DNA from 3 places in the Marinomonas dokdonensis genome. Region 3 is predicted to be linked to each of the others. Evidence: predicted binding sites of a transcription regulator. Region 3 holds the regulator's gene; each other region holds the start of a gene.
The links. Region 3 encodes sigma-54, which starts transcription at its own class of promoters, with help from an activator protein. Its sites were predicted from a motif close to TGGCACNNNNNTTGCTNT; they were not measured.
Positions count from the first base shown of each region.

Region 1: a site for sigma-54 is predicted at 1,611-1,628, ahead of ACUM5Y_RS00100 (HAD-IIB family hydrolase). Genes of this name have one in related genera too.
Region 2: a site for sigma-54 is predicted at 1,094-1,111, ahead of ACUM5Y_RS06165 (CmpA/NrtA family ABC transporter substrate-binding protein). Genes of this name have one in related genera too.

Region 1 covers NZ_JBRAND010000001.1:23,152-26,417, reverse strand. The annotation lists gene ACUM5Y_RS00105 (glycosyltransferase family protein) at 1-692, opposite strand, end outside; gene ACUM5Y_RS00100 (HAD-IIB family hydrolase) at 738-1,562, opposite strand; gene ACUM5Y_RS00095 (DMT family transporter) at 1,695-2,585, shown strand; gene ACUM5Y_RS00090 (DUF3010 family protein) at 2,718-3,155, opposite strand.
Region 2 covers NZ_JBRAND010000002.1:360,031-363,296, forward strand. The annotation lists gene ACUM5Y_RS06160 (CmpA/NrtA family ABC transporter substrate-binding protein) at 1-981, shown strand, start outside; gene ACUM5Y_RS06165 (CmpA/NrtA family ABC transporter substrate-binding protein) at 1,371-2,684, shown strand; gene ACUM5Y_RS06170 (ABC transporter permease) at 2,768-3,266, shown strand, end outside.
Region 3 covers NZ_JBRAND010000004.1:52,046-55,311, reverse strand. The annotation lists gene lptB (LPS export ABC transporter ATP-binding protein) at 1-489, shown strand, start outside; gene ACUM5Y_RS11005 (RNA polymerase factor sigma-54) at 566-2,050, shown strand; gene ACUM5Y_RS11000 (PTS sugar transporter subunit IIA) at 2,070-2,519, shown strand; gene ACUM5Y_RS10995 (HPr family phosphocarrier protein) at 2,529-2,798, shown strand; gene mgtE (magnesium transporter) at 2,803-3,266, shown strand, end outside.

The sequences.
Region 1 (3,266 bases), on a different contig from region 3:
CGGAAGGAAAACTCTCCGGCAAGTGGGTAGTGATAGCTATCAAGGTAATCTAAGTAATCTAGGTTGCCAAATACTTTTTTCAGTGAGTACAGCAATGGCGTCACCAATAGGCGGCTAACACGGCCATTCATTTTGCCATTTGCCGTACGGGCATAGTAGCCTTTAGCAAATTCGTAGTTGAATTTCGGGTTGGCTACAGGGTAAATCAGGCGAGCCAATAATTCTCTGTCATAGGTAACAATGTCACAGTCGTGCATGGCGATAGATTCTGCTTCCCCTGCTGCTAGGTTGTAACCCATACAGAACCAAACGTTACGGCCTTTACCAGGGTTAGAAGGGGATAAATGCTCACCCTTTAGAACACCGTCAATCTCTCTTAAGCGAGGGCCGTCGTTCCATAGCACACGGTGCTTTTGCGGTAACACGCTAAAAAATTCTAGAGCATGGCGGTATTGCTCCTCAGTGGCTCTGTCTAGGCCAATGATGATCTCACTAAGGTAAGGCACTTCTTTTAAATGCTTGAGGATGTTCGGCATGGCATCCGTTTCAAGCTCTGAATATAAACAGGGTAAAATAAGAGACATGGGGCGAGATTTTGAGAATTCGCACAGCTCTTTTTCCATATCTTCTAAGGGGCGGTTAGCCAAATTATGAAAGGTAGTGATGATGCCGTTTTGATGAAAGTCACCCATAGTATTTGTCCTAATTTTAAATGTAATGCTAAAAGTTTGAAATTCTTACGCCACAATGCCCTGTTTGATGAGAATGCTATCAATGGCTTCAGTCCAGCCTGCAGGACCGTATGCGTTGGTTAGATAGGTATCCAAGCGGTTCTCAATTACAGGGGGCTCATGGGCAGGGGAGCGAATCACCACAGGGAAGTCCGCTTTACTGATCATGCCAATATCGTTTTCTCCATCGCCAAGGGCGACCGTTGCAATCTCGCCATCCCCTTGGTTGAGGTAAAGTTCTTTTAACCACAGCATGGCATTGGCTTTATCGCATTTATCTCCCATCAGGTGGGCGAAGCGTCCCCCTCTTTGAATTTGTATGTGCGCGTCTTGCAGCCTTTCTCTTAAATCGTCCAGCGCACTGTCGGAATCTTGCCATAACATAGGTTCAGTAAATTCTCGCTGCATTGCCAATTTGGCATCGTCTTCCTCAAGACCTGTGATCTCCATTAGGTCGTGATGACTCATGTCACTAAAAGGCGTGAAGTGATAAATGTCTTTTTGCTGTTTGCTTAGTTGCACTAGGGTACTGCGTTTCGGGCCAAAGGCTTTTACCCAAAAATCTCCGCTATCTTCTAGTTGTTCTGTCAATTTAAGATTGAGGTGTTTCGGTATGTATACTGCAGAACCATTTTCCACTATGAAGGGGTCGTTATGATTTAAAGCTTGGCGGAGGGATAAAAGTTCTGCGAAGGTTTTGCTGGTATTCAGTACACAAGGAATAGAAAAGGTTTTAAGAGCTTGTAGTGCCGGCAGGGCAGGTTGGAAACTGTAAGTGTGATGGTCAAGTAAAGTTCCATCAAGATCAGTAAAAATAATCAAAGGTGTCATAAATAAGTCCATTATCAGGTGTGTCTCTCCACACTAATTAAGTTAAAACTTGCAAATCCAGTGCCAGTCATTAAAGTGAACGATCATTCAAGAACGATACACTGATTAATACTAGAGGCTGTTTTAAACAAAATGATGACAAAAGAGATCCGCTTATTTTTCTATATAGCCTTAGCGTTAATTGCTTTTGCTGGTAATTCCATCTTGTGCCGTCTGGCTTTGGCGGAAGGTCTGATTGATCCCGCCAGCTTTACGCTGCTTCGCTTGGTGAGTGGCGCTTTTACTCTGCTGTTGTTGTGCTTATTTAAGTTGGCAAAAAGCTCGAATGGCGGGGTGAAAAACGTTTGGCAACAAGGGAGCTGGTGGTCTGCTCTGGCACTGTTTCTATACGCTCTAGGGTTTTCTTACGCCTATGTGTCATTGGGTACAGGTCTTGGCGCCTTGATACTTTTTGGTGCCGTTCAGCTCACATTAATTTTATTGGCCATTCGTGCCGGCCAGAGGTTGGCAGGCCTTGAGTGGTTAGGTTTAGCCGTGGCATTTTTAAGTTTTGTTTATTTGATATTGCCAAGCTTGCAAGGTGAGAGCGCAACCGCTATGCCTTTATTGGCCGTTGGTTTGATGGTGATGGCGGGGATCGCTTGGGGGGCTTACACCTGGTTGGGTAAAAAGTCGACCAGTCCACTTTTTGTGACCACCTCAAACTTTATTAGAACCCTACCTATGATATTGATTTTTATTGTCTTTATCGGTTTTGAAATGTCGGTATCATCCCTCGGCGCAATCTGGGCAATACTGTCTGGTGCAGTGATGTCTGGACTGGGTTACGCTCTATGGTATGCCTTGCTACCGCAAATCACTACGACCCTAGCTGCAGTACTGCAATTACTTGTGCCAGTGATTGCCACCATTGGCGGTGTGGTTTTTGCCAGTGAAGCGGTAACTATGCATTTGATTTTGGCAAGCGCAGGGGTATTGGGTGGGGTGTTAATGGTGATTTTAAGTAAGCGTAAAGCGGCTTAGTTGTGCATTATAATAGTGCATGAATTTTCTTCTGCGCCATTTTGGTGGTTTGTTGTGTGCTAAAATGGCAATTTTTTATCGGGGAAAACAAAGCAACACTTTCTTAGTCTCTAAGAAAGTGTTTGATGGCCATTAAACTTGTTCTGTATCTTCGGCTAAGGCTACATAAGCAACGGTAAAAGCACCTTCTTGAAAAGCTTTTAGACCTGTTGCTTTGAAAGGAATGGGCATTGGGTTGTTCTGCAGAATGTCTTTAATGCGAGCACTGTTAAAAAGCTCTACCTGAACACCTTCAATCAACTGGATAGCGGCTTCTATTTTAAAGCCAACAGAACTTCCAGCAAATTTACCCTTCGTTAGGCGTTCACGAATGACCACTTTCTCGACTTTATAGTCTTCAAAAAGTTTCTTCATCAGTTGGTAAAACTTACGCATGTTCGCGCTGTCATTAGCGTTGCTTAGGGCGTGGCGAATTTGGCGACAATCTGTGATTTGAAACAGACCATCTTGTTTACTGAGTAGGCAAAGAATGGCTTCGCTACCTTTTATCTCTATGCCGCATGTGATCATGGCGTTTTCCTAATTAAATAATGATGGGCATTATTGCATATCTGGCTCCATTAGGCAGAGTAAAAAAGACTGCTTGTGTTGATGATGGTGCGTTAGATCTAGGGTAAAAAA
Region 2 (3,266 bases), on a different contig from region 3:
CTGGCCTCACTGCCCATTGCAGCAAGCCTTGGAGCGGGTACGGTAAAATCCCCCATTCAGACCAGCTTTATCGTAAGTCATAATGGTAATGGCATAACCATAGGTAACCATCTATACGAAAGCTTGGCAGAAATCGCCGCTGATCCTAATGAAATTCGTAATGGGCAAGCTCTTAAGCAATATATAACTGCACGGGGTACAGACAAAGCCCCTCTTAGATTTGCCATGGTTTACCCTTACTCTTCTCATAATTATCAGTTACGTGATTGGCTGCACAGTGCGGGCATTGATTCGGATCGCGATGTACAGATCATTGTTTGTTCTCCAACACAGATGATCGACTACCTGAAGCAGGGTGAGATTGATGGTTATTGTGTTGGCGAGCCATGGAACAGTTTAGCGGTGGAGCAGGGCGTCGGTCATATGCTGGTAACGGGCTATGAAATTTGGGGCAGCACGCCAGAGAAAGTTTTTGGGGTGAACTCTAAATGGGTAGACAGCCACCCGCAACAGCACCTAGCTATGATACGGGCGTTGAACGCTGCTTGTGCTTGGGTCGATGATGGGGCGAACCAGACAGAGCTTCTAAATATCTTAAGTCGCTCCGAATACCTTAACTGTACCGTAGAGCAACTGGTTTACGGTTTTGATAGTGTTAAGCCAAAAGGTCAGTTTGACTGGCCGATGGAAGCCTACCAGCGTTTTTCGGGCAATGATATTAACCGACCTTTACCTAATTATGCTTTGTGGATTATGGGGCAGATGTATCGCTGGCAGCAACTAGGCAATATGTCCTCACTGAATGAATTTGTTAATCAAGTGTACCGTCAGGATTTGTATTTTGAAGCGTTAGGTTTGCCCATTCCTGAGCCTCAAGTCCCTCTTTTAAGCAAAGAGCAAGAGAATGAGTGGCTTGATCTGGTGGCAAAAGGTGAGGTGTCTTTGCATGAACAGGGAATTTTAAAAGGTTTTGTCTTTTAGGGTGCATAATCGTGCACAGGTCGCCATCTTATAGGGCGATTCCGTGCTCTGAAAAAGTACTTTGCATTTGTTTTTTGGATAAAGTCATTATAAAACATGAACTTATATTTTTTGGCACATATAATGCTTTTATTAATCTGTGAGAATAAACATTGAGTAAGGCAGGCAATGATCGTCTGCTTCACCAACTAAATTACCATTCCATTGCTGGAATGACGATGTGGCAAAGGCGCCTGCGAATACACTAGATGTATGTCGCATGCGCCTTTTTTTGTTTTTATTGTTTGATGCGGAGCTTAACCATGAAATTGCAAGCTGTTATACCTTTATCAAAATGGTCACTTACTAGTCGTGTGTTAGGTGCCTCTCTCTTAGTGGGAAGTGCACTGATGTCAGGTTTGGCTCACGCTGAACTGGATTACGCAGAAAAAGAAGAATTGAAGTTTGGCTTCATTAAATTGACCGACATGGCGCCTCTCGCGATTGCTTACGAGAAAGGCTACTTCGAGGATGAAGGCTTGTATGTCACCTTGGAAGCTCAAGCAAACTGGAAGGTTTTGCTAGACCGAGTGATTGATGGACAGTTGGACGGTGCACACATGCTGGCAGGCCAGCCATTGGGTGCAACCATAGGCTACGGAACAAAAGCCCACATTATTACCGCATTCAGCATGGATTTGAATGGTAATGGCATTACCGTTTCAAACGAAGTTTGGGACGAGATGAAGAAAAATATTCCAAACGGACCAGATGGCAAGCCAGTTCACCCAATCAGTGCCAGCGCTTTGAAACCTGTTGTAGATGGTTATAAAGCACAGGGTAAACCATTCAATATGGGCATGGTGTTCCCAGTGTCGACTCACAACTATGAGCTACGTTACTGGTTAGCCGCGGGTGGTATTCACCCAGGCTACTACGCACCACATAAAGGTGACACTAGTGGTCAGCTAAATGCGGATGCTTTCCTATCCGTTACCCCACCACCACAAATGCCTGCGACCATGGAAGCTGGAACAATTTCTGGTTACTGCGTGGGCGAACCTTGGAACCAACAGGCTGTATTTAAAGGCATCGGTGTTCCAGTTATCACGGATTACGAAATCTGGAAAAACAACCCAGAGAAAGTGTTTGGTGTGAGCAGTGATTGGGCAGAAGAAAACCCAATTACCCATATTCGTGTGGTTAAAGCCATGATTCGTGCAGCCAAATGGTTGGATGAAAATGACAATGCTAACCGTCCAGAAGCCGTGGAGATTCTATCTCGCAGTGACTATGTGGGGGCTGACTACGATGTTATTGCCAACAGTATGACAGGTACTTTCGAATACGAAAAAGGCGACAAGCGTGAAGTTCCGGATTTCAACGTATTCTTCCGTCATAACGCTACCTACCCATACTACAGTGATGCGATCTGGTACTTAACGCAAATGCGTCGTTGGGGACAAATCTCTGAGCCAAAATCGGATGATTGGTACATGAAAACGGCGAAAGAAGTTTACCGTCCAGACATCTATGCGCAAGCGGCTGAATCTTTGATTGAAGATGGCTTGATGATGGCGAGTGAATTCCCAGATTTTGCAACAGAAGATGGCTTTAAAGCGCCGCAAAGTGATTTCATCGATGGTGTGACTTACGACGGTAAACGTCCTAATGATTACCTAAAAAGCTTCAAAATCGGCTTGAAAGGCGATGAGCAAATCTAACGTGAATAAGAGACCATAGCGATATGGTCTCTATTTATTGGTTTTTGTGTAAAGCCGTACTGTAAAAAAGAAGAGAGTAAAAAATGAACCTACCTAGCGTGTCGGCGACCTCAGTGAAAGACTGGATCTCAGGGATATCAATAAAAAGTCTATTGTTTCCTCTGTTTGGTATTTTGGCATTTATCCTATTGTGGCAAGTGGGCGCAAGCCGAGTGCACACTTCTTTAGGAGAATTTCCTGGACCTGTAGTCGTGTATGAGCAATGGAATAGTTTGGTTGCTGATCATCAAAGGGAAAGGGTTAAAGAAGAAGGCTTTTATGAGCGCCAAGAAAAACGTATCGCGGATCGCCAAGCAAAAGATCCAAGCTATGTTGGCAAAATAAGAGAGTATACGGGTAAACCAACCTTCTTCGATCAGATTTTTACCAGCCTCTATACAGTATTGGCAGGCTTTGGTTTGGCCACCTTGATCGCCATACCGGTGGGCATACTGATCGGGCTGAATAGTTCCGTTTACAGTGCGCTGAATCCGGTCATTCAAGTGTTCAAACCGGTTTCACCGCTGGCCTGGTTACCGCTGG
Region 3 (3,266 bases):
ATTGGCTACTTACCCCAAGAAGCCTCCATCTTTCGTAAAATGTCTGTAGAAGACAATATTTCCGCTATTTTGGAGACTCGCAAGGAGCTAAACAAAGCTCAGCAAGCAGAAAAGCTTGAAAGTTTGCTTGAAGAGTTTCATGTTACTCACATTCGCAAGAACCTCGGCATGGCCCTTTCCGGTGGCGAAAGACGCCGCGTAGAAATTGCTCGCGCTCTGGCAATGAATCCAAAGTTCATTTTATTAGATGAACCTTTCGCGGGTGTAGACCCGATTTCGGTGGGCGACATCAAGCTCATCATCAAGCATCTGCAAGACAGTGGCATAGGTGTTTTAATCACCGACCATAACGTACGAGAAACCCTAGACATCTGTGATAAAGCCTACATAGTCGGCAATGGTCATATCATTGCTTCTGGCGACGCGGAAACCGTTATCAATAATGAACAGGTGAAAAAGGTATATCTAGGCGACGATTTCCGCCTATAACCCCCTTATCATTATTGTTCAAAGAGAGTAGTATGCATAACTCGTTCCAATTCACCTATTTAGAAAGAGTTGCTTTATGAAGCAGTCTTTACAGCTTAAAATCGGTCAACAACTGACCATGACACCTCAGTTACAACAAGCCATACGCCTGTTGCAACTCTCTACTTTAGATTTGAAGCAAGAGATCCATGAATTTCTTGAATCCAATCCCCTGCTTGAAATTGACGACGATGAAAGCCCTATCGTCCAAACTACAACAAGCAGCGAAGAAAAAACGGATAAAAAAACCGAATCAGAAAACCCTGTTATCGAAGCTGAAGAAGCTCGCATTGAATCTGAATGGACGGATAGCATTCCTGAAGAGCTGTCTATTGATAGTAATTGGGATGACACCTATCAGAACTCGGCATCAATAGGCGAACAGAGTGGCTACGAAGGTGGCGACACAGATTTTGAAAGCCGCAATGCTCCTGATGAAAGCATTCAAGACCATCTCATTTGGCAGCTTAATCTAACCCACATGTCTGACCGGGACATTGAAATCGCTTACGCCATTATTGAATGTGTTAAATCTGATGGTTATCTGAGCATTACACCGGACGACATTTGGCAATCTCTAAGCCAAGAGCTTGAGGACCTAGAGTTTGATGAAGTCATTGCCGTGCAGCACAGACTTCAGCGCTTTGATCCGGTTGGTGTGTGTTCAATTGATTTAAGAGACTGTTTATTAGTACAACTGGAAGCTTTCCAGAATCACCCTCTTTATAAAAATACTCACAATCTAATTGATAATTACTTACCTCTATTAGGCAACCGCGACTTTACGCAGTTAATCCGTAAAACCAAGCTCAAGGAAGCCGCTTTAAAAGAGGTCATTGATTTAATTCAACAGCTTAATCCAAGACCTGGCTCTGTTATTGATCATGGCGATACCGATTATGTTATTCCTGATGTTTCGGTGAAAAAGGTGAATGATGTTTGGCAAGTGGAGCTCAATAACGACGCCCTGCCACCCGTCAAAATCAATGAAACTTATTCAGCCATGGCGAGCACAGCCGTCAACACGGAAGATGCCACCTACATTAAGACCTCTTTGCAAGAAGCAAAATGGTTCATAAAAAGTTTACAAAGCCGTAATGAAACTTTGTTAAAAGTAGCCAGCTGTATTGTAAACCGCCAAATTGACTTTTTTGAGCTTGGCGAAGAAGCCATGAAACCTATGGTATTGCATGATGTTGCAGAAGAAGTCGGCATGCATGAATCAACCATTTCCCGTGTGACAACGCAGAAATACATGCACACGCCAAAAGGTATTTTTGAGCTTAAATACTTTTTCTCCAGCCATGTAAATACAGCCTCAGGTGGTGAGTGCTCTTCAACCGCCATCCGAGCCATGATCAAGAAATTGGTGGCGGAAGAGCCACCTAAGAAACCACTGAGTGACAATAAGCTGGCGACAACGCTAGCGGACCAAGGCATTCAAGTAGCGCGAAGGACTGTCGCCAAATACCGAGAGGCGATGAACATCCCTCCTTCCAATGAACGAAAACGACTGATTTAAGACGGATGTGACCTTTATCATGCCATTGAAATCACTACTAAAAACTGAGTTGTGTTTTGCCAAACAAGACATAGTGAGTAAAAAAAGAGTTTTAGAGAACCTAGCCAGCATTGTTTCGGACCGCTTACACTGTGAAAACAGCGCTGTTTACGATGCTCTTTTAGGGCGTGAAAAACTAGGCAGTACAGGGGTTGGTAACGGTATCGCCATTCCTCATTGTCGTCTTGAGTCAGCTAACCATACGGCAGTTGTCGTCTTGTCCCTCAACGAAGCGATTGATTTTGACTCCATCGATAGAAAGCCTGTGGATTTGATTTTTGCCTTAATTGTACCGCCACATGAATGTGACCAGCATTTATCAACGCTGGCGAAAATTGCCGAAATGGCGCAATCTTCAGAAACCCTAGACAAACTTAGAGCGGCGAAGACTGACGAAGAATTGTTCAACACGTTCCACTCTTTATTATAAGGAACAGCCATGCTTGAAGAGACAGTTACCATTATAAATAAGTTAGGCTTGCATGCTCGTGCCGCCGGCAAGCTTATTGAAACAACGTCTAGATTTTCATGCGACATCACGATTGAAAAAGATGGCCGCAATGTAGACGGCAAAAGCATTATGGCCATGATGATGCTAGCGGCCAGTAAGGGCACTCAGATCAAGATTAAGACCAACGGTGAAGACGAAGCTGAAGCCTTAAAAAGCGTTATTGAATTAATCAATAATCGTTTTGACGAAGACGAGTAGACTCATGTCTGAGCAATCCATGTTAACTCATCTGCAAACGGTTTCGGACTCTCTTGAGTCCGGTGCCACCATGCAAATACGTTACCTTCTGAACGGGGCCCTACCCGCACAGGACGTTGCTCGCCTTTTAGAATCCTCCCCACCAAAAGAACGTAAACTCCTATGGGAGCTTATCGATTCCGAAAACGAAGGTGACGTCCTTCAATACCTAAGCGAAGACATAGGTGTCCAATTCCTAAAAGAGATGGATACAGAGCGCTTAGTGGCTGTCTCTGAACACTTTGAAAGTGATGACCTCGCCGATTTACTCCAACATCTACCAGAGACAGTTGTAAAAGAAGTTTTGGCCTCTATGACGGCCCAAGACAGAACTCGAGTCGAAACACTATTAAGCTACTCTGAAGACTCGGCCGGCGGCCTGATGAACACGGACACCATCACAATTCGTCCGAATATCACTCTGGATAT